3 regions of the Kushneria sp. AK178 genome follow, and region 3 is predicted to be linked to each of the others. Evidence: predicted binding sites of a transcription regulator. Region 3 holds the regulator's gene; each other region holds the start of a gene.

Region 1 (7,540 bases), 370 kb from region 3:
GATTTGTTGATCCAGCTGTCCGGCACAACAAACCGGGTCACATTGATACTCTCGCCTGCCCAGACGGAAGACCAGCCCTCGGCAAAGGAAGGACGATCAATGCCTCGACGTGCCAGCGTATCTCCAAGCACGGGAAGTCCTTCCGGGGTAATGCTCAACTGAAGGTTGAGACGATCAACCGCCTGCCCCAGTACCATTCGCGAAGCAAGAATCTGCATTTCGGAAGTTGAGCGAGGCGTATCTCCAAAGACACCCAGGTTCTGAATCGGGTTACTGGCCGGGTTGGCACGTCCTTCTATCTCAAGAAGCGCATCACTTTGGTAGACGGGCGTTTTAAACGTGACATAGAGAATGCCGAAAAACGTAAAGACGCATACGATCAGGGCGATTAGCCACTTGTTATCGATCATCAGACCGAAAAGGCGGCCTAGATCAAGCTCATCGCCGGAATCGGCTGACTGATATCGTTCAGTATTCGAGGCCATATTGATTTATCACTGATTCCATTTACGAAATGGTACATGAGCATATCTGTCAGTTTTATGCAGCGCTCATTTCCGATACTGCCGCTTCAAGAGTTGCGCTATCCGTGCACCGGATAGCGCACAACCCTTAAAGGTCGTTGTAATCATCAACCGAGCCGATCGACTGACGCGTCAGGTTGGTCGAGGGCAGTAGCTGACTGATAACACGGTTCCAGCGAGTGATTGGTGCAGTTGTGACATACACAATATCCTGCGGCTCGAGCTGGAATTCCGTGCCAATAACGAACGAAGCTGCGTTGCTGGCATCGAGCTGGTAGACCGTAGCCATCTTGTCACCCGGCCCACCCTGCCTGATAACGAAGATACCCGAAGCTCTTGCTTCCACTTCATCGATGCCACCGGACTGGCTCAGCGCATCAACCAGACTGAACCGATGGCCTCCCATCGGCAAATCCTGAGGTCTAAGTACTTCACCCAGAACATAAACCTTCTGTGAGCCGACATCAGGAATATGCAGCACATCACCATCTTCCAGCAGGCGGTTCTGGCTCATCTGTCCGTTTTGAAGCATGTCATAGACGTTAATGATCTCTTCCTGACCATTATTGTGCGTCAATACGACATGATGCCAGTCGGCGTTCTCGTTAAGGCCACCTGCGCTGGTAATGGCATCAAGTACCGTGAGCGGTGTATTGGTAATCGGCTGCTGGCCGGGATTGGACACCTGTCCGCTTACATAGGCCTTCTGGGACTGGAAACTGGCGATATTGACTTCGACTTGAGGCTCGGCGATGTAGTCCGCCAGTGCTGACGATATCTGTCTGCGTACCTCCGACACGTTTTTGCCAGCGACCTGTAAACGCCCCACATAGGGATAGAAGATGGTGCCATCACTGTGCACCACATTCCCTGTTTCTACCGGGCTGCGCTCGCCACCTGCAGGGATCGTCAGTTCGGGATGGTCGTAAACAACGATATTGAGAATATCGCCCTTGCCAATTCGATAATCATAATCCCTGGCATCGAACTTCAGCTCTTCAGATGCCTCTTTCAGGCTTCGCTGGGAGCTGACCTCCTTGCGCGCAGCATTTTGCGCCTGCACAAGACCAAAGGTGATGGGCTGGACATCTACCAGATCATCGATGGGTGGCCCCGACTGTTCATAGGGCATATCACTGCCGGGAGAAAAGGCACAACCTCCCAGCACAAGGGAACTCCCCAACAAGGCACAACTCAGCAGCCGCTTCATTAACCGCTTACTCCTGTCAAAATTATTCCGGCGCCTGGACACGCTACCGCCACGGAATGTTCATACTGGCGTGTTTCCGAGGCCATAAGATACCGCCGATGTCGCTTTTCTACCCGACGCCTGTCGGGCGGTATCGCATGATGCAGCAGTCCATGACTGCAAGTCGAATCGACGCCTCAATAACATGACCTGACCTGATTAAAGAAATCGGCAAAAGAGCCTGCAGCCTTTAATTAAAGGTCAGATAAAATTATTCAGACTTCTGGATTGCTGTCGATGCTATCAGACCCCCATGGGCGGGGGTATGCTGCTTTGCGCATCATTATTTCGGAATTCTACAGCACCAGCATCCTGCCGGCCATTAATCGCACTCCGTTTTGTGAATCATCATGTCACGCCATGTTACATGAAATTCTGGGAGCACTCGCTTCATCGACGCTTCGACGGCAGACTGAATATTTTAAACACAGGATATGACAGGATTTGTGCAGGACACATCATGCCCTCAAGAAAACGTCGCCTAGAGTCACAATAGCACGACAGACCTGCAGTGGGATAACCGTATATCCACTTATCGAATCGATGTAAAGCGGCAGGTATAAAAAAGGCCGCTTATAAAGCGGCCTTTTGACAATGCTTCTACTCGGTACGTTCAAGCCATTGCTCGACCGTGTCGTTACCGTATTCTTCTTTCCATGCCTTGAGTGTTTTCTGATTACCGCCGCGGGTTTCCACGACTTCGCCGGTATGTGGATTACGATACACTTTCAGCTTGCGCTTGCGCCGGCCCGCCCCCTGACTTTCGGACGCGGATGGCTGCCCTGCAGCGGGCTGTTCGCTGCCGGGATCAAGAATCCCGATGACATCAGCGGCTGTCTTGTTGTGGGTCTGCATGAGTTGCTCAAGCTGTTCCTTGAACTCAAGCTCACCCTTGAGCCTCTGATCCTGCTCGAGCTGCTGCAACTCATCACGCAGTTGCTTCAGCAGTTGTTCCTTTTTCATGTATTCATTTAACAGCGACATTACCGACCTCTTCAGCTAATACACATCTCTTGATGAGATGTCGACCCTGCGGCCCATTAAAATAGTTTTAACCTCTGATTTTTGGATAATACGTCAAAACAAAAGCACTTTAAAGTAAAATCTGGCGTTAAAGCTCCCTGAATGACTATCAACGTTATATAACTGTGCCATATCTACCATTATTAATATTAGGCAAATATGCCGAAATGACTCGGTAATGAGAAAGGCGCACTGCATCTACGCTGAGTTGCTTAGTGGTATATTATTACTCATTGCATTGAGGCAGGCGAGATATTATAGCGCCAAGGGGGCGGCAACCATCCAGGGTAATGCTCTTTTCATGGTTCAGGCATCCCTGTTTACAGTCCGGCAGGTCTATAGTATGTATATTCATACAGACATTTTCGGGATTCGTGATGCGCAAGATACTTCACGCTGACTGCGACTGTTTCTATGCAGCTGTCGAAATGCGTGATAACCCCTCCCTGATAGACATTCCCTTGGTGATCGGCGGGCGATCAGAGCACCGGGGGGTCGTAGCGACGTGCAATTATCCGGCTCGTGAATACGGTATACGCTCCGCCATGTCCATGGCACAGGCGAAAAGGCTCTGCCCACACCTGCAACGCCTGAGCCCCGATTTCGACAAATACCGTCGGGTTTCGCATCAGGTACAGGAGATATTTCGCGAGCTGACGCCCGTTATCGAGCCACTATCACTCGATGAAGCCTTTCTGGATGTCTCACACGTCAAACGCATGCAGGGTAGCGCTACCTGGATGGCAAAATGGCTCAAACAGGAAGTGCAACGACGCGTGGGCATCACCATTTCCGTAGGGGGCGCCCCCAACAAGTTTCTTGCCAAGATTGCCAGTGACTGGGAAAAGCCCGACGGTCTTTACGTCATCCCCCCTGATCGAATACCGGCATTTCTGGATCATCTCTCCATTACCAGACTTCATGGTGTGGGGCCGGCGACGGCGAAAAGGCTCGAAGCACAGGGGATTCATACCTGCCGGGACCTGAAGGCCGTCGAACTTGCGACACTTCTGGAGGAATTCGGCAAGTTTGGCGGACGCCTTCATGAACTGGCTCGAGGCATCGACGAACGTCCGGTCAAGGTCGAAAGAGAGAGAAAGTCCATCAGCGTGGAAACCACGTTCGATCGTGACCTCCCCGGCATGACGGCATGCCGTGAAAAAATCGCCGACCTCGTCACACGTCTGGAAGAGCGCATCGCACGTTATCAGCATCCGGCGATCAACAAGCTTTTTGTCAAGATACGCTTTGATGACTTTTCGATCACCACCATGGAGAGCGCGGGCCAGGTCCCCGAACTGGAACGTTTCCTGCCACTGTTTGATACGGCCTGGCAACGAGCGGAACGTCCGGTAAGGCTACTGGGCGTTGGCGTCAGACTGATATCAGAAGATGCTCAGCGGCAGCTGGGCCTTTTTTGAATCACCGGCCAGCTGCCGTCGATACCGGCATTCAGGAGAAAACGACTGTCTTGTTGCCGTCGATCAGCACCCTGTCCTGTAGATGCCAGCGCACCCCCCGCGCCAGCACGGATTTTTCTATATCCCGTCCCAGCCGGACCAGATCACTGGTGGTATGACAATGCGTCACGCGCTGGATGTCCTGCTCGATGATGGGGCCGGCGTCCAGCTCCTGAGTCACATAGTGACAGGTAGCACCGATCAGTTTTACGCCACGCGCATGCGCCTGATGATAGGGTTTTGCTCCGGCAAAGGAAGGCAGAAAGCTGTGATGAATATTGATGATCTGCCCGCTGTAACGCTCGCACAGCGAAGGCGGAATAATCTGCATGTAACGTGCCAGCACGATCGTATCGGCCCGACTGTCTTCAATCACACGCTCGATATCTGAAAAGGCAGACGCCTTGTCATCAGCGAATACCGGAATATGGTGATACTCGATGCCGTGCCATTCGACCACGCTGCGCATATCGTCATGATTGGAAATCACGCCGACGATATCGCAGTCAAGCTCGCCGGCCGTCCAGCGATACAGAAGATCCACCAGGCAGTGCGACTCACGTGACACCATGATCATCAGGCGTCGACGCCTTTGCTCGCCGTCGCGCCATTGCCACTGCATGTCGAACTCTTCGGCAATTTGTGCAAAGTCGCGACGAAAGGCATCACTGCCAGCATCCATGTGCCGGGTCTCGACTTCATAGCGCATGAAAAAGCGCCCGGTTTCCAGATCGGAGTGCTGATTGGCTTCGGTAATAGAGCCACCCTTCTCGGCGATAAACGACGAAACACGCGCCACAATACCAACACGATCAGGGCAGGTTACCACTAGACGACAAAGGGACATCAGGCTCACGCTACTTGTTCAAAGGCAGGAATTGTAGCGAATTCAGAGGCTTTTGAGCAGTGTTCGTTGTGACCATCTGACGCGTTGCGTATAGTTGATGACAAACCATTGCCGGACCCGCCATGGATCAGACTCGCGTACAAGTTCGTCCCCGTCGCCGTTCCGAGATTGAACTATTACCGCTTGGCGGCTGCGGTGAAATCGGCATGAATCTGATGCTTTACGGTTTTCAGTCTCGATGGCTGATCGTCGATTGCGGCATGGCCCTGCGTCAGGACCTCCCTGATACGCCCCTGCAGATCCCCGATCTCTCTTCGCTGTCAACGCTTGGCATCCGGCCTGAAGCCATTGTCATCACGCACGGGCATGAGGATCATCTTGGCGCGCTGGGCTGGTTATGGCCCCGCCTTGGCTGCCCGATATATGCAACGCCTCTGGCAGCAGGCATCGCGCGGCAAAAGCTTGTGGAACAGGGTCTGGCAACGGATGCCATCAGGGTTTTCAAACCCGGCGCAAGCTTTGATGCGGGCCCCTTTTCCGTACAAAGCATCAACGTTGCCCACTCCATACCCGAAAGCGTTTCACTGCTGCTGGAAGTTGATCGACACCGCATCCTGCATACCGGTGACTGGAAAATCGATCCTCAGCCGGTACTGGGAGCCCGGACGCTCGAGCAGGACTTCACCAGCATTGCGCCCGTTGACCTCGTGGTGGGTGACTCTACCAACGCCACGGTAGAGACGCATTCGCGCAGCGAAGGCGACGTGGCAGCCACGCTCGAACAGCTCATGGCAGGGTGTGAAGGACGTATCGTGGTCAGCTGTTTTGCCAGCAACCTGGCCCGCATTCTCGCAACAGGACGTGCGGCACGCCGCCATCATCGACGCATCGCCCTGCTGGGCCGGGCAATGGAAAAGATGGTACGGCTGGGACGCGAGCTTGGCTATCTGGATGATTTTCCTGAGACGGTCCCACTGTCCGATATTGGCTACCTTCCTTCAGAAGAAATCCTGATTCTGGCAACCGGAAGCCAGGGCGAGCCTCGTGCGGCCCTCTCGCGCCTGGCCGCCAACCAGCACTTCGCCCTCGAGATCGATCCCGGCGACTGCATCATTTTCTCGTCGCGCGCCATTCCCGGCAATGAAAGGGCGGTCACGCGACTCCAGCAGGCCTTCACGCAAAGGGGCGCGCAGGTATTCAATGATGAGACACACCCGGGCCTGCACGCCTCCGGTCACCCCGGGCGTGATGAACTGATTAGCCTCTACCAGTGGGTTCGCCCTGCTCATCTGCTGCCCGTACATGGCGAAACTGTCCATCAAAAGGCGCACTGCGACATTGCCGAAACGCTGGGTATTGAGAGCGTCATGCAGCCCGTCAACGGTCAGTGGCTGCGCTGGAACGGCAAGCGCATGACCACGCAGGATACGCTGACCCTGTCACCGGTGATCATCTCTCAGCGCAAGCGAGCCAGAAAGCCCTCAAAACGCCAGAACGATACGGTCATTGTACTGCCGGTCAGTTATCAGGCTGATACACAGCAGTGGCAACGGATAGGCAGGATGCTGATCGATAGTCAGATCGACGCCTTCGTGGATGAGGAAACGCTGGGAGACTGGATGGATATCACTCTGGAGGGAATGACGGCACAAACGCCCCGGGAGCTATCGCATCGGCTCGAAGAACTGGCCGCTCAGTGGCTCAGGGAACAGCTACGACAATCATCCAGCGTCACGATCGATGTCGTCGATACCACCCTGCAGCAATAATGCCGGCCCCTTATTGATAAAAGCCGTGCAGCCATCACGGCTTTTCATGAAAAACGGGTAATCCACGCAGGGAATATGATGCCGGATAACCGGGGCTGCTCAGGCATTGGCATCCTTGGGGGGCCGGCCTCGACGCTTTTTGGGCTGCTCGTTGCCGACAAGATCGTTAACGGACAGACCGGCATCCGTCATGGCCGCGCGAATTTCGGCAAGCTTCTGCTCCTTGCTGGCCTCTTCTTCGCGGCGCTTTTGCTCTTCTTCCTGCTTTTGTGTCATCACCTCATCAATGATTTCCGACAGCTTGCTCAACTGTTCCATGCTCAATTGGCGCGCCGCGGCTCTTGCAACATTCTTGTTGCGGGCGATCTTTTCCAGTGTCTCTGTCGACATATCCATCACTCCAAATAAAAGACATGGTTTTCCAGTAGTATATACCCTGAAAAAGGGTTATCAATTATTCAGCGTAAAGAAAAGGGCCAACATGTGTTGGCCCTTTTTCCATAAAAGCGCAGTGCCCTAGCCGCCTGTCATATTCATGAATCTAACGATCTGCACATCACCATCGGTCGTGAAATGATGGCGATGAGGCTTGAGTGACATCGACTCGCGAATGCGCTGTTTCAAGGGTTCTATTTCACCCGGATTCGCCCGAATGACTTCACGTAAAT
Region 2 (7,540 bases), 1.4 Mb from region 3:
TGGGTCGACGTTGACTCGAAGAAGATGGAAGGCACTTTCAAGGCTCTGCCTGAGCGCGGCGACCTGTCTGCCGACATCAACGAAAACCTGATTGTCGAGCTGTACTCCAAATAAGCATTGAGCTTTTTTGGATTAACCGTTTGGCAGCCTGATAGGTGTTCATATGCAGCGTTCAGTGACAGAGTTTCTAAGACCTCGTGATATCAAGGTCGAAGAAGTCAGCGCGAATCATGCAAAGATCGTGCTCGAGCCCTTCGAGCGCGGCTTTGGTCATACTCTCGGGAACGCCCTGCGTCGTATTCTGCTGTCATCCATGCCCGGATGTGCGATTACTGAAGCAGAAATCGAAGGCGTTCTGCATGAGTACAGCGCAATCGAAGGTGTTCAGGAAGATGTCATCGAGATCCTCCTGAATCTGAAGGGCGTGTCCATCAGGATGCATGGCCGCGATGACGTTGTATTAACGCTGAACAAGCAGGGCCCGGGCATCATGACAGCCGGCGATATCGCCGCTGATCATGACATCGAGATTGTCAATCCGGATCATGTCATTGCCCATGTCAATGATGGCTGTGAACTGAAGATGCAACTGCGCGTCATGCGTGGCCGTGGCTACGAGCCGGCTGATGTGCGTGCCGAGCGCGATGACGAGTCTCGCGCCATCGGCCGACTGCAGCTTGATGCCACTTATACGCCGGTTCGCCGCGTTTCCTATGCTGTCGAAGCGGCGCGCGTTGAACAGCGTACCGACCTCGACAAGCTGGTCATTGATCTGGAAACCGATGGCACGCTGGATCCCGAAGAAGCCATCCGTCGTTCTGCAACCATTCTGCAGGAGCAGCTGGCCGCCTTCGTCGATCTTGAAGCCGAGAAAGAGCAGGAAGTAGAAGAAGAGGAAGATCAGATTGATCCGATTCTGCTGCGTCCTGTTGACGATCTTGAATTGACTGTCCGAAGTGCCAACTGCCTCAAGGCCGAGAATATCTACTACATCGGTGATCTGATTCAGCGCACCGAAGTAGAGCTTCTTAAAACACCCAATCTCGGCAAGAAGTCGTTGAACGAAATCAAGGACGTTCTCGAGGCTCGTAATCTTTCACTTGGCATGCGGCTGGACAACTGGCCGCCGGCGAGTCTGAAGGACGACAAGGCCTCTGCCTGAACGGGTGACTCGCGCCCCAGATTGGTAAGGAATCTAATCCATGCGTCATCGTAAAACCGGTCGTCATCTAAGCCGTAACAGCTCGCACCGCAATGCCATGTTCCAGAACATGTGCATTTCACTGGTCGAGCATGAAATGATCAAAACCACGCTGCCCAAGGCCAAGGAGCTGCGTCGCTACATTGAGCCGCTGATCACGCTGGCAAAAAATGATAGCGTCGCCAACCGTCGCCTGGCGTTCAGCCGTACCGGTTCCAAGGATACGGTCGGCAAGCTCTTCAATGAGCTGGGTCCGCGTTATAACACCCGTCCGGGTGGCTATGTTCGCGTCCTGAAGTGCGGTTTCCGCGCCGGCGACAACGCGCCCATGGCGTACGTCGAACTGGTGGATCGTCCGGTAGCAGCAGAAGCCAGCGGCGAAGAATAAGCTGTCTTCTCTACTACCGTCAGAAAAGCCGACCTCCGGGTCGGCTTTTTTTGTCTCTGAAAAAGACGAGATAGCGCATACTGACCATCCAGTCAGCCTTTGAGTACCTGCCGTGGGATGTCATTTCGTCAATGGAACGTGCGAGAACTGTCAGCACGACCTGCCTTTCGCTTTTACCATGGCCTTTCAGCCTATCGTCGATCTTCAAACCCGAACCGCCTTTGCCCATGAGGCACTGGTTCGCGGCGTCAACGGTGAGTCGGCCTGGTCGGTGCTGTCACGGGTAACGGCGGAACATCTTTATGCTTTCGATCAGGCCTGCCGCGTACGGGCTATCGAAATGGCCGGTCAGCTGGGCATGACCTCGAAGCTTTCCATCAACTTCCTGCCCAACGCGGTCTATGAGCCGCGCGCCTGCATTCGGGCCACACTTGAAGCCGCCAGGCGGGTGAGCTGGTCTCTCAGCGAGCTGATCTTTGAAATTACCGAGAACGAGCATGTTGTCGATCGCGACCACCTGCGCCATATCGTCGAGCAGTATCACGAGATGGGCTTTACGGTAGCGCTGGACGACTTCGGAACGGGGCATGCCAATCTCGATCTTTTGACGGAGCTGACGCCGCACCATTTAAAGCTGGATCGAGTGTTGATCACCGGTATCGATCATGATGCGAGACGGCAGACGCTGGTGCGTCAGATGGTCTCGATGGCGCAGGCGCTGGATGTCGGGCTGGTGGCGGAGGGCGTGGAAACACTGGAAGAGGCGCGCTGGCTGTATCAGCACGGCATCATGCGTCATCAGGGATATTACTATGCAAGGCCGGCGTTTGAAACGCTGCCCGAGCTTGACCCGGCCTGCATCGATGCAGTCACTGCCGCATGAAAAAGCCGGAAGCACTGTCGCTTCCGGCGTTGTCCCGGGGCGGCTGGCCTGCTAATAACCCCGTGCCAGCAGCGGTTTCAGAAAGCGTCCGGTATGAGAGATCTCCTGTTCGCTGACCTCTTCCGGCGTCCCTTCGGCGATGATACGGCCACCGCCCGAGCCGCCCTCGGGCCCCAGATCGATGATCCAGTCGGCTGTCTTGATGACATCAAGATTGTGCTCGATGACCACCACCGAATTGCCCTGATCGCGCAGGCGGTGCAGTACGCCCAGCAGCTGCCGAATATCCTCGAAGTGTAGCCCGGTGGTCGGTTCGTCCAGGATGTAGAGCGTCTTGCCGGTATCCCGTTTGGCCAGCTCGCGGGCCAGCTTGACGCGCTGTGCCTCGCCGCCGGAAAGCGTGATGGCGCTCTGCCCCAGCTTGATGTAGGACAGCCCCACATCCATCAGGGTCTGCAGACGACGGGCGATGGCGGGCACCGGCGAGAAGAAGTCGACGGCCTCTTCGATGGTCATTTCCAGCACGTCATGAATGCTGTGTCCCTTGTAGAGAACGTCCAGCGTTTCCCGGTTGTAGCGGCGGCCGCCACAGACGTCACAGGGTACGTAGATGTCCGGCAGAAAATGCATTTCCACCTTGATCATGCCCTCGCCCTGACACGCCTCGCAGCGTCCCCCCTTGACGTTGAAGGAGAATCGCCCGGGCTTGTAGCCGCGGGATCGCGCCTCGGGGGTGCCGGCAAACAGTTCACGAATCGGCGTAAAGATGCCGGTATAGGTAGCCGGGTTGGAGCGCGGCGTACGGCCGATGGGGCTCTGATCGATATCGATGACCTTGTCGAGCTGGTCGAGCCCTTCGATATCCTTGAACGGTGACGGCGTCAGCGTCGTGGCCTTGTTGAGTTCGCGGGCAGCCACGGGCATCAGGGTGGAATTGATCAGGGTCGATTTCCCCGAGCCCGACACCCCCGTGACACAGACAAAAAGCCCCAGCGGCAGCGACAGGTCGACGTTGTCCAGATTGTTGCCGCTGGCTTTGGTCAGGCGCAGCATTTTTTCCGGGGTCACCGGTGTGCGCGGTGAGGGGATCTCGATACGGCGGCTGCCTGACAGATACTGACCGGTCAGCGATGCCTCGTCGGCTTCAATCTCCTCCGGCGTGCCCTGAGAGACGACCCGGCCGCCGTGAACGCCGGCGCCGGGACCCATGTCGAGCACATGATCGGCGGAGCGGATGGCATCCTCGTCGTGTTCGACCACGATGACGGTGTTGCCCAGGTCACGAAGCCGGGTCAGGGTCTGCAGCAAGCGGTCGTTGTCCCGCTGGTGAAGGCCGATGGAGGGCTCATCAAGGATGTACATGACGCCCACCAGCCCGGCACCGATCTGACTGGCCAGTCGAATGCGCTGGGCCTCGCCGCCTGACAGGGTATCGGCGCTGCGCTCCAGCGTCAGATAATCAAGCCCGACGTTGACCAGAAATTCGAGGCGGCTGGTAATTTCGTACAGGATGCGCGTGGCGATCTCGCCCCGGCGTCCGGGAAGATCCATGGCCTCAAAAAACGTGCGCGCCTCGCCGATCGGCTTGGTGACCACGGCCGGCAGTGAGTGCTCGTCCACGAAGACATGGCGCGCTTCACGGCGCAGCCGGCTGCCGTGGCAGGTGGGGCAGGGGCGCACGGCAAGATGACGCGACAGATCATCACGCACCGTGCTTGAATCGGTTTCCCGGTAGCGGCGCTCCATGTTGGGCAGTACCCCTTCAAAGGCGTGCTCCCGGGAGACCTTTTTGCCACGGTCGTTGACGTAGGAAAACGAGATGGACTCACGCCCACTGCCGTGCAGGACGACATCCTGAACGCGCTGTGGCAGCTGTTTCCAGGGCGTTTCCAGCTCGAAGTCGTAGTGCGCGGCCACGGCTTCAAGCTGATTGAAATAATAGATGCTGCGTCTGTCCCACCCCTTGATGACGCCTTCTGCCAGCGACAGATCGTCCTGACGAATGACCTTGCCGGGATCAAAGAATTGATGCACGCCCAGACCATCACAGCTCGGACAGGCGCCGGCCGGATTGTTGAAGGAGAACATCCGGGGTTCGAGCTCGGCGATCGAATAGCCGCAGATGGGGCAGGCAAAGCGCGAGGAAAAGATCATGTCTTCGCGGTCGCCGTCCATGAAGTGCAGTATGGCCGCACCGTCGGACAGCCCCAGAGCGGTCTCGAACGACTCTGCCAGCCGCTGCTCGATGTCCTGACGAATCTTGAGACGATCGACCACGACGCTGATATCGTGCTTTTTGTTCTTTTCGAGCGTGGGCAGCTCATCGAATTCGTAGGTCTGACCGTCGATCTGCACGCGTACGAACCCCTGGGTACGCAGCTCGGTCAAAGCCTGCTGATGTTCACCCTTGCGCCCCTTGATAATGGGCGCCAGCAGCATGACCCGGGTGCCTTCCTCCAGCGCCAGCGTCTGATCGACCATCTGCGAGACCGTTTGTGCCTCGAGGTCAAGCTCGTGGTCCGGGCAGCGTGGCGTGCCGGCCCGGGCATAGAGAAGACGCAGATAGTCATAGATCTCGGTGATGGTGCCCACGGTCGAGCGCGGGTTATGAGACGTGGATTTCTGCTCGATGGAGATGGCCGGCGACAGCCCTTCGATGTGATCGACATCGGGTTTTTCCATCATGGAGAGAAACTGTCGGGCATAGGTCGACAGCGATTCCACGTAGCGCCGCTGGCCCTCGGCATACAGGGTGTCAAAGGCCAGAGAAGACTTGCCTGAGCCGGAGAGCCCGGTGAAGACGATCAGCTTGTCACGGGGTAACTCGACATCAATATTTTGCAGGTTGTGAGTGCGGGCACCACTCACCGAAATACGATCCATACCTACCTCATCGCCGGCGTCGGAAAGACACTATAGAAGGAGTTGAAAGCAGGGCGCAAAATGCAGCGCACAGCGTTTTCCATGTGGTGCACAGCCCGGTAAAATGGCGGCTGCACGCCATGAAGGGGCAAATGCCGGTCAAAAGACACGACAGGCAGCCGTTTGAAGGACGGCTCGTGCCTTGTCGGGGATAGACGGGGCAAGGCCTGCATTGCAGTGAATATCCATACAGTTATTATAGACGATCATGTCAAGGCAATGTCCTGGGCAGCACATTCGTTCAAACATGCCAGTCGGCACTGGAGAGAAACATGGCCCGTGGGGTAAACAAGGTCATACTGATCGGCAATCTGGGTCAGGACCCGGAAGTACGTTTTCTGCCCTCCGGCAGTCCTGTCTGCAATCTGCGTCTGGCAACGACCGATAGCTGGACCGACCGGCAAAGCGGCCAGCGGCAGGAGCGTACCGAGTGGCACAGCGTTGTCATGTTCAACAAGCTGGCCGAAATTGCGCAGCAGTATGTGAAAAAGGGCTCGCGTATCTATGTCGAGGGACGCCTGCAGACCCGCAAGTGGCAGGGGCAGGATGGTCAGGACCGCTATTCGACCGAAATCGTGGCCAACGACATGCAGATGCTGGACAGCCGCAGCGGTGCCCAGGGCGGCGACTTCGGCGGCCAGGGCGCACCCCAGGGCGGCGGCAGTTATGGTCAGTCCGGTGGCGGTAGCCGTCCTCAGCAGGGTGGCGGCCAGCAGCAGGGCGGTTACGGCCAGAATCAGTATGGCCAGAACCCGCAGCAGGGGAATCAGGGCGGCAACAACAACGGTGCGCCCAACCCCGGCAGCTTCGATGACTTCGACGACGAGATCCCGTTTTGATCCCTCGTTCATCGCTTGATGATTGAAGCAGACTTTGCAGTGCCTTCCTGATGGAAGGCACTTTTTTATGTCGGAAAATCGTGAAGGATGCCCTTACGCCGACATGGAAGCGAAAAGCTGTTTCCAGTGATGAATGATTTCCTGGCGATCAAAGCGTTTGGCGCTCCGGGTGGCTGCCTGGGACAGCGCTTCATACCTTTCAGGCGAGATGGCCTTGTCGATGGCATCGGTAAACGCCTGCTGATCGAAGGTCGGGACCAGATACCCATCCTCGCCATCGGTCACGATTTCCCGCGGTCCTGTTTCGCAATCGAAGGCCACGATAGGCAGCGCATGGTACTGCGCTTCTATCAATGACATCGGCAGACCCTCGAATCGTGACGGCATCAGCATGATGTCAGCACGCTGGTACAGCGCTCCGATATCGTTGCTGTTGCCATGAAGCTCGCAGTGGTTTTCCAGTTCGTGCTCGCGAATCAGCGACTGCAGTTTGTCACGGTCTTCACCCTCACCAACAATAATGAGCTTCCAGTCGGGGTGGTTGGCGATAAAGCTTTTCCACGCCGGAATCAGCAGGTCGAACCCTTTCTGATGAGTCAGTCGCCCCACGCCAATGGCCACCTTGCTGGACGGTGCGGTTCTGGCGGGAGAAACTTCCGTGAAGGGAGACGGATTGGGAATGTACAGAAATTTTGACCGGTCCCTGAATTTGCTGACATCTCTCGAGGTCAGAAAAATGACCCGGTCGTAACGCGGAAGCGTGGCGCGCTTGAGTTTCAACACCATGCCTGAATGGCTGCTAAAGGCGATATGTTCACAGGCAATATGGCGTGTCTGACGCGACAGGCGCCGGTCCTTCATGACAAAGGGGGCTGCAAAGACGGTCAGTCTTCCCATGCTGGGATAGAGAACAACATCCGGCCGATCGCTCTTGATCATATCGAAGGCTTTCGACAACAGTTTCAGGTAGCCGAGCTGACCGGAAAGGTGATCCTTGTTGAGCGGGACAATGTCGATATCGGGGAAGTCATAGGTGGTGCGTGATTCGGTGTCGAGCAACCCGATGATCCTGACGCTGGCTTCCTGCGCCAGCATCGGGAGTATGACGCTGCAGACACGCTCGATACCGCCGCCGGTCGTTATATTATCGATGACCACGTGAATTTTCTTGCCGACCAGTTTTTCCATTCAAAGCGTCCCCAGAGCGGTGTGTACAGGGTAAATATTCTGACAGGGAAAGTACGGCTCGTGCCGTTCGATAAGCAGCAGGCCGCCTGTCTCCCTGAAAAAGGCTGCGTGAACAGGTG
Region 3 (7,540 bases):
CAGGCCGAGGATCTCGGCGCGGGCTTTACCCTGGCCAGTCACGATCTGGAGATCCGCGGTGCCGGGGAGCTACTGGGCGAGGAGCAGAGCGGTCAGATCGAGACCATCGGCTACAGCCTCTACATGGAAATGCTTGATCGGGCCGTCAACGCCATCCGAAGTGGCAAAACGCCCAACATTGAAGCGCCCATGTCGGAAGGCGTGGACATCAGCCTCGGGCTGCCGGCGCTGATCCCCGAGGATTACATGCACGATGTTCAGCAGCGCCTGATCATGTACAAGCGCATCAGCAATGCCAAAAACGATGGTGAGCTGCGGGAGCTGCAGGTCGAGATGATCGATCGGTTCGGTCTGCTGCCGGAACCGGTCAAGCACCTTTTCCGTCAGGCCACACTGCGCTTTCGCGCCGAGCGGCTGGGCATTACGCGGCTGGAAGCCGGGGACAGGCGCGGCCGTATACAGTTCAGCCCCGAGACCTCGGTGGATCCCATGACGCTGGTCAAAATGATGCAGCAATCACCCGATCAGTATCGGCTCGATGGTGCCGAAACCCTGCGCTTCGAGCAGCCCATGGAGACACCCGAGGCGCGCTTTGCCGCCATTGAATCGCTGCTGGACCACTTCAACCAGAAAAGCTGAAGCGCCCGGCTTGCCGGGCAAACAACAGGGGCCGGCCCTGATGGCCGGCCCCCTGTCGTGTGGTCTGATGCCCTCTCGACGCTGCGGCACCCGCCGGCATCGATATGTCGGCCGGGAATGATCGATGCCCGCTCAGAGCCCGCGCGGGGCAAAAATCCCCGGCGCGTTGCGCCAGTAGCCCTTGTAGTCCATGCCGAAACCGAACACGTAGCGGTCCTCGACCTCCAGGCCACAGTACTCCGCCTTGAGATCGGGAACGGCCTTGCGATCGTGCATTTTCTCGACCAGTACGGCCGAGGAGACGCTGGCCGCCCCTGCCTGACGACAGTATTCCAGAATGGCGGCCAGCGTTGCGCCTTCATCCAGAATATCGTCGACGATGACCACGTGGCGTCCGGCCATCGGAATCTCGGGAGAAACGCGCCAGAACAGCTCCCCCCCGCGCAGCCCGCCCCGGTAGCGCGTGGCATGTAGATAATCGACTTCCAGCGGAAAGCCCAGCCGGGTCAGCAGATGCCCGGTCGTGATCAGGCCGCCATTCATGACGCAGTAAAAGACCGGCATGCTGTCGGAAAGGTTCTGCGTTAATCGTTCGGCCATGTCATCCAGCGCCCTTTCGACAGCCGGTAGATCGATCAGACAGTCCGCCTCATCCATCAGGACCTTCATATCGTTGTGATACTGGGCTATCTCGGGGGGACCATCCTGCTGTTCAGCCATCGCCATCTGACTCACTGTTGGGTTCGGTATCAAACGGGGCCCGTTGCCCCCGGTGCTTGTCCCGCGACCGGCGCTCGGTGGCCGACCGGGAATTTTGAGGGGCGCTATCCTGACGTGAATCCCCTTCGGGCTCAAGGTCCATCGGCTCCGCCGTGTTACCCAGGCGTATCTCATCGGGGACATAAACCCTTGAAGCCGGCAGCGCCAGCTCGGCCCCATGGTGGTCGATGATGTCACGAACCTTGAGCAGGATGCGCTGTCGGGTCTCATTGTAGCGCTGCCAGTCGGTGACACTGCTCAATGCATAGATCATCAGGTTCAGCGAATAATCACCATACTGGTTGAAATTCACCGTGATCAGCTCGTCGCTGTTGATCTCTTCGTCCCGATCGAGCATGTCACGTATGTCACCGGTAATCGCCTCGATCGCCCCGGCATCCTGATAGCGGATGCCGACATTTTCCCAGATAAGACGCGCCTGCATGCGTGACGGGGTTTCGATGGTAATCCGGTTGAAGGCGGCATTGGGCACGTAGATGGGCGGACCGGCAAAGGTGCGTATGCGGGTCAGACGCCAGCCGATGTCCTCAACAACGCCTTCAATGTCGCGATCGGGCGAGCGGATCCAGTGCCCCACCCGAAAGGGCTTGTCCAGATGAATCACCATGCCGCCAAAGAAGTTGGCCATGACATCGCGCGCGGCAAACCCGATCAGCAGCCCGCCGGCACCGCCGACTGCCAGAATACTGGACATGTCGACGCCCAGCAGCTGCATGGCCAGCAGCATGACGGTCAGCAGGGTGACCGCGCCCACGATCTTGGTCACGGCCGAGGCCGTGGTCTGATCGACCGGAGACGAGCGGGAATTGCCGGGCGGGAAGACCATGCGCTGCTCGAGACGCTGCATCAGCCGGATTTCACCCCAGAAGATCAATACCAGGGTGATCATGCCGAACGTCAGCCCCATATAGCGGCTGACCCCTTCAAGTTCGACCTCCTGAGCCACCAGGGTCAGAATCATGCACAGGGCACCGCTCCACAGCCAGACCCGAAAGGGCACACGAGCCCCGTGCACCAGCGCATCGTCCCAGCGTCTCGGGCTGTGGCGCAGACGCCGTTCCAGACGACGCAGCAGAAGTGCCGCCGTGATATCAACGACCACCGTCAAAAGCATCAGTCCGATCAGCATGAGGGCCCAGCCCGGGATTCCGAAGAGCTGATCCAGCCGGTCGCGCGTACCGGTGAGCAGTTGTTGCCAGAGTGCCGTCGCTTCCATAACGCAGGGGCTCCTTCAGATCATCGGGTGCGCTGGCGCATCAGCCGATCCGCTGCAGCCGCTCACACGTATGCTGCCAGCGTGGCAGCGTCATGAGCGTTTCAATTGTCAGGCGCTTGCCGCTGAAGTAGAGCCTGTTCAAACGCTGCCGGCTCTCGGGCAGCACGGTGTGTCGTGCCAGTGTGTCGCGGGCCTGTGCCGCCGCGTCAGGGTCATTGCATAACAGGGTCAGATCGCAGCCGGCCTGTAGTGCTGCCATGACACGCTCACCGGGCCCGCCTGCCATGGCGGCCCCTTCCATGGAAAGATCGTCGGAAACGATCACGCCATCAAAGCCGATATCGTGACGCAGATACTCAAGCCAGTACTGCGAAAACCCGGCAGGCCGATCGTCAATCCGGGTAAAGCGCACATGGGCCGGCATGATGCCGACCAGGTGATCGGACAGGGCCCTGAAGGGCATCAGGTCATGCGACTCGAGCACCTCGAGTGTCCGGTCGTCTTCCGGCATCACCAGGTGTGAATCGAGCGTGACGCCGCCATGGCCGGGGAAATGCTTGCCGATACCGGCCATGCCAGCCTCCTCGAACCCGTCGATAAAGGCGCCGCCCAGGGCCGTCACATGCTGCGGGTCATCGGAAAAGGCGCGGTTGCCGATGGCCGGACAGCGGGCATCATCCAGATCCAGCACCGGCGCGAAGGAAAAGTCGACGCCACAGGCGGCCATTTCCATCGCCAGCAGCCAGCCGGTGTCGCACGCCAGTGCCAGCGCCTTTTCGGGCGCCTGACGATAGTACCGGCCCAGACGCGCCATGGGCGGCAGGGCTGTCACACCGTTGCGCAGACGCTGAACACGCCCACCCTCCTGGTCGATGCCGATCACGATATCGGGATTACATCGACGAATGTCGTCACACAGCCGGCGCATCTGCCCGGGGGACTCGACATTACGCGCAAAGAGAATAATGCCTCCCACGGCAGGGTGCGCAAGCCAGTCCCGCTCCTGCTCGCTCAGGTGCGTGCCCTGAAGATCACACATGAGGGGGCCACCGAACGTGGCGACCTTTGAGTCGGTCATGAGTGGGTTCCTGTTCTGGCGTAGGACGTCATCTCTGGCGGTATATGCTGATCGATCCGTGCGACTGATGCATCATCGGCCACCGGTGCCCGCAGGGCGTGCAGTGCCACCGGCTTCAACCGCTGGGCCAGCTCCCGGATCGTGATGCGCTGATGGTAGTCATGCTCGGCGATATCGCGCAGGGTATTGAGCCCGGACAGCGTAAAGATGACCGACCCCAGCATGAAATGCAGCCGCCAGAAGCGTTCATCGTCGGCCAGCTCCGGGGTAGCCTGCCTGAGCAGCTCCAGAAAGCGTGAAAAGATATCGCCGTAACGCCGGCGCAGCTCGTCGCGAAGCTGGCGCTGCGTCTGAGAGTAGGCCAGCCCCAGCAGCTTCATGAAGGTTCTCAGATCATGATTGTCGGAAGGCATTTCCAGCACGCTGGCAAAGAGCGTATCAAGCAGCCCATCAAGATCCGGCGCGCCCGCCTCACCGGCTTTCAGCGCATCAAGCCGTCGGTGCAGATCCGCACTGAACGGGTCCAGATACCGGAAAAACACGGCCTGTATCAGCGCCTGCTTGGAGCCGAAGTGATAGTTGACGGCCGCCAGATTGACTTCGGCCCGGCCGGTGATCCGACGCAGGGAGGTTTCAGAGAAGCCATGCTCGGCAAACAGCACTTCAGCCGCATCAAGGATTCGGGTCACGGTATCGGATGGCACCATGGAAAATATCAGTTCTCTTTCATGAAAATAAAACGTGCGGGCCAGTCATCGATGGTATCACCATTGCCGCCTGACACCTGCATTCAGGCAGCATCGCAGCACTTGCATTGACATGACGACTGGATACAATCACATACTGTATACATCAACAATGGCCACTGCACATGACACGACCGTTGACCGCTCGCCAGCAGGCCGTATTCGATTTTATTGCCAGCACCATCAATGAGCTCGGCTATCCGCCCACGCGGGCCGAAATTGCCGGTGCTCTGGGATTTCGCTCGCCCAATGCCGCCGAAGAGCATCTGCGGGCACTGCGCAAGAAGGGGGTTATCGAGATGATCCCCGGGACATCGCGCGGCATTCGCCTGTCCCATCAGGAGCAGACCATTCAGGAGCAGGAAAGCACTGCTGCCGGCCTGCCCGTTGTCGGGGAAGTCGCCGCCGGCAGCCCGATTCTCGCCGCCGAGCATATCGCGCGCTACTGCCCGATGCCGGCCGACTTTTTCAATCCGGGGGCGGATTACCTGCTTCGCGTGCGCGGCCTGTCGATGCGCGATGCCGGCATCCTCGACGGCGATCTGCTGGCCGTCCACCGCACGCATGATGCCCGGGACGGGCAGATCGTGGTGGCGCGCCTGGGAGACGATGTCACGGTCAAGCGCTTCAAGCGCCAGGGCAGTGTTGTCAGCCTGATTGCCGAAAACCCCGATTTTGAGCCCATCACCATCGATCTGACAAGACAGAGCCTGGAAATAGAGGGCGTCGGCGTTGGCGTGATTCGCGGCGGCGACGGCAACAACCTTTAACCGGCACGCCGGCTTTTCTCAAGGGTGTGCCTGCGGGCACACCTAACGCACCCGCGGCAGCATGAGGCGTGCCCTGTCCAGCGTCATCCCCGCCTCTTGATAGAGGTCCATCACCAGATGGCATTCGTCGTCACGCATCCCCATTGGCCGGGCATCACCAAAAAGACGCGTCAGATCACGCATGGCGGCCAGGCGAGTCGACGGACGACGCTGGCACTTTTCCAGATCCACCAGTGCCGTACTCGCGCTGTCATCAGCATCGAGTCGAACCAGCACCTCCTTGGGATAGAGATGGCCGTGCTTGTAGGCACTGCGGTGCAGCCTGATGAGATTGCTTGCCAGTGCCCGGAATATGGCGATGCGCTGCCCGGTATCGTACTCGTCAGCCCTGAGCATGGCCTGCAGGCTCTGGTAACCGTGGAGGGCCTCGGTCACCATGACGGCCTGCCACCCCTGCCCGCTTTTTCTGGCCTTGAAAAAAACGGGAGGCGGCGCGTTGACCCCCAGCATCTGGCACCGTTTGAGGCCCTGCCATTCACGCACCGTGGTAGGCCGTCCCAGCGGATAGCGCAGGCTACGAAACAGATGGCCGTGCTGAATCTTGACATAGTAGGAGGGACCCTGCGGATCGGGCCGGATGAACCGAACACCGCTGAGGCCTCCCTTGCGTTCGTTGGGGGGTTCTACCCACTCTCCCGGCGCTTGCCACCAGAAGTCAAAATCACCCTGCAGGGTCTCTGACATAACAGATCAATTCCGGATCTTCAGCCCCCGGGGGCCGAAAGGACGATCCCCGCCCATAAACGGGGATCGGGCGAGTCAAAAAGGCGAATCAATGAATGGCGGCAGGCTCGGGGGCTTCAGTGCCCTCATCCTCTTCTGCGAGTACGGAGCGGGAGATCAAATGGTCCAGCATTTCCCGGGCCACATCAAAGCGATGATGCCGCAAAAGTTCAAGCGTACTGGACGAAAACCGGATACTGGCCAGCGGCTCGTTTGTCTCGTCACTGTCGGCGGCCCGAAGCACAAACTGACCATCTTCAAGCTCGACGATCTCGAATACGGCGGCGTCAGTCATGAGCCACCTCACTGATCCGATCAGCGCCAATCATTAACGCAATATTAATTTCCCTGAAAAGGGATGTCACGTTGTTCCAATACAAGACATTACCACTCATGGCTGGTTTCACGGAGTCTGGGAAGCAGCGTTCGAAAACTATCAAGACACGTTGCAAGTTCCCGGGAAAGGGGCTCACTCTGGCTGGACGCAATCATGTTGTCGTGCCGACGCAGCCGCGCGGCACCACCTTCATCATGAAGACGATCAAGCAGCTGCAGCAGTCTGGCAAGCCAGCTGTCGGGACGGGCCATGAGCTCTCGCAGCAGTTCGATTTCGGCCACCGGTGCCGGCGGCTGTTCAAGGACCCTGCGCCAGTGCATGTCAGGCCAGCGGCAGGTATGCGCGATTTCCTTGATCAGGCTTTCCAGTGCCATTTCGAGCATCGATAGCGCCCCTTCCTCGAGCGCTCGTCGCCGGGCATCGGCATGCTCATCATCGCCGGCAGACTGATCCAGCAGCAGCATGGCCTGATACAGCAGCTGATTGGTGCGGCCCTGATGGCTCATGATGCCTGCTTCCCTGACTTGCCGCCCTTTTTGGCACCGCTCCCCTTGCGGTTATCCTCGACCTGCCAGCGCTCGCCGTCCCACAGCGCCTTCCAGCCGGTCGCCTTGCCCTCTGCCTCGCTCAACACATACTGGCTTTTGGTCTTGCGCGAGAACCGGATCTGGGCCGGATGCCCATCCGGGTCGTGATCCGGCGCCTCCAGCAGAAAATGGTACTTTTCCGGCAGCGCCTCGGCATGCGGTCTGATCTCGCTGACCAGCGGCGGTCGCGTTTCACGGTTTTTCGGGAACTGGCTGGCCGCCAGGAAAAGACCGCTGGCGCCATCACGCAGCACGTAGTGATCCTCCACCTTTTGACAGATCAACTCCGGCATCGGAATCGGGTCCATCTTGGGTGGCGCAGGCTCGCCGCTTTTCAAAAGCTTGCGGGTGTTTTTGCAGTCATCGTTGGTACAGGCGAAATACTTGCCGAACCGCCCCGAGCGCAGCTGCATTTCCGAGCCGCACTTGTCGCACTCGATGGTCGGGCCTTCATAGCCCTTGATGCGAAAGTGGCCCTCTTCGATCTCGTAGTAGCCATCATCATCGTTGCTGATGTGAATCTTGCGCGTCTCATCAATGAGGTAGCTGTCCATCGCCGTGCCGGTATTCGGATTACGACGCTTGGCCCTCAGGGCATCGGTTT

The links. The regulator LexA, encoded in region 3, represses DNA repair genes until DNA is damaged. The targets are predictions, from matches to a motif close to TACTGTNTANNTANACAGTA.
Region 1: a site for LexA is predicted at 3,138-3,157, ahead of dinB (DNA polymerase IV). Genes of this name have one in related genera too.
Region 2: a site for LexA is predicted at 5,570-5,589, ahead of uvrA (excinuclease ABC subunit UvrA). Genes of this name have one in related genera too.

Annotation. Positions count from the first base shown of each region.
Region 1 is NZ_CP096381.1:2,017,875-2,025,414, forward strand. It holds gene M1D97_RS09120 (polysaccharide biosynthesis tyrosine autokinase) at 1-485, opposite strand, end outside; gene M1D97_RS09125 (polysaccharide export protein) at 613-1,734, opposite strand; gene M1D97_RS09130 (histone-like nucleoid-structuring protein, MvaT/MvaU family) at 2,374-2,757, opposite strand; gene dinB (DNA polymerase IV) at 3,174-4,217, shown strand; gene purU (formyltetrahydrofolate deformylase) at 4,249-5,103, opposite strand; gene M1D97_RS09145 (ribonuclease J) at 5,310-6,872, shown strand; gene M1D97_RS09150 (H-NS family histone-like protein) at 6,972-7,262, opposite strand; gene moaA (GTP 3',8-cyclase MoaA) at 7,389-7,540, opposite strand, start outside.
Region 2 is NZ_CP096381.1:3,010,865-3,018,404, reverse strand. It holds gene rpsD (30S ribosomal protein S4) at 1-114, shown strand, start outside; gene M1D97_RS13815 (DNA-directed RNA polymerase subunit alpha) at 164-1,162, shown strand; gene rplQ (50S ribosomal protein L17) at 1,203-1,589, shown strand; gene M1D97_RS13805 (EAL domain-containing protein) at 1,768-2,472, shown strand; gene uvrA (excinuclease ABC subunit UvrA) at 2,524-5,355, opposite strand; gene M1D97_RS13795 (single-stranded DNA-binding protein) at 5,667-6,233, shown strand; gene M1D97_RS13790 (glycosyltransferase family 4 protein) at 6,327-7,421, opposite strand.
Region 3 is NZ_CP096381.1:1,650,140-1,657,679, reverse strand. It holds gene mfd (transcription-repair coupling factor) at 1-639, shown strand, start outside; gene M1D97_RS07415 (hypoxanthine-guanine phosphoribosyltransferase) at 772-1,359, opposite strand; gene M1D97_RS07410 (mechanosensitive ion channel family protein) at 1,352-2,635, opposite strand; gene nagZ (beta-N-acetylhexosaminidase) at 2,676-3,713, opposite strand; gene M1D97_RS07400 (TetR/AcrR family transcriptional regulator) at 3,710-4,420, opposite strand; gene lexA (transcriptional repressor LexA) at 4,585-5,229, shown strand; gene M1D97_RS07390 (lipopolysaccharide kinase InaA family protein) at 5,272-5,973, opposite strand; gene M1D97_RS07385 (hypothetical protein) at 6,062-6,307, opposite strand; gene M1D97_RS07380 (DUF6586 family protein) at 6,397-6,855, opposite strand; gene topA (type I DNA topoisomerase) at 6,852-7,540, opposite strand, start outside.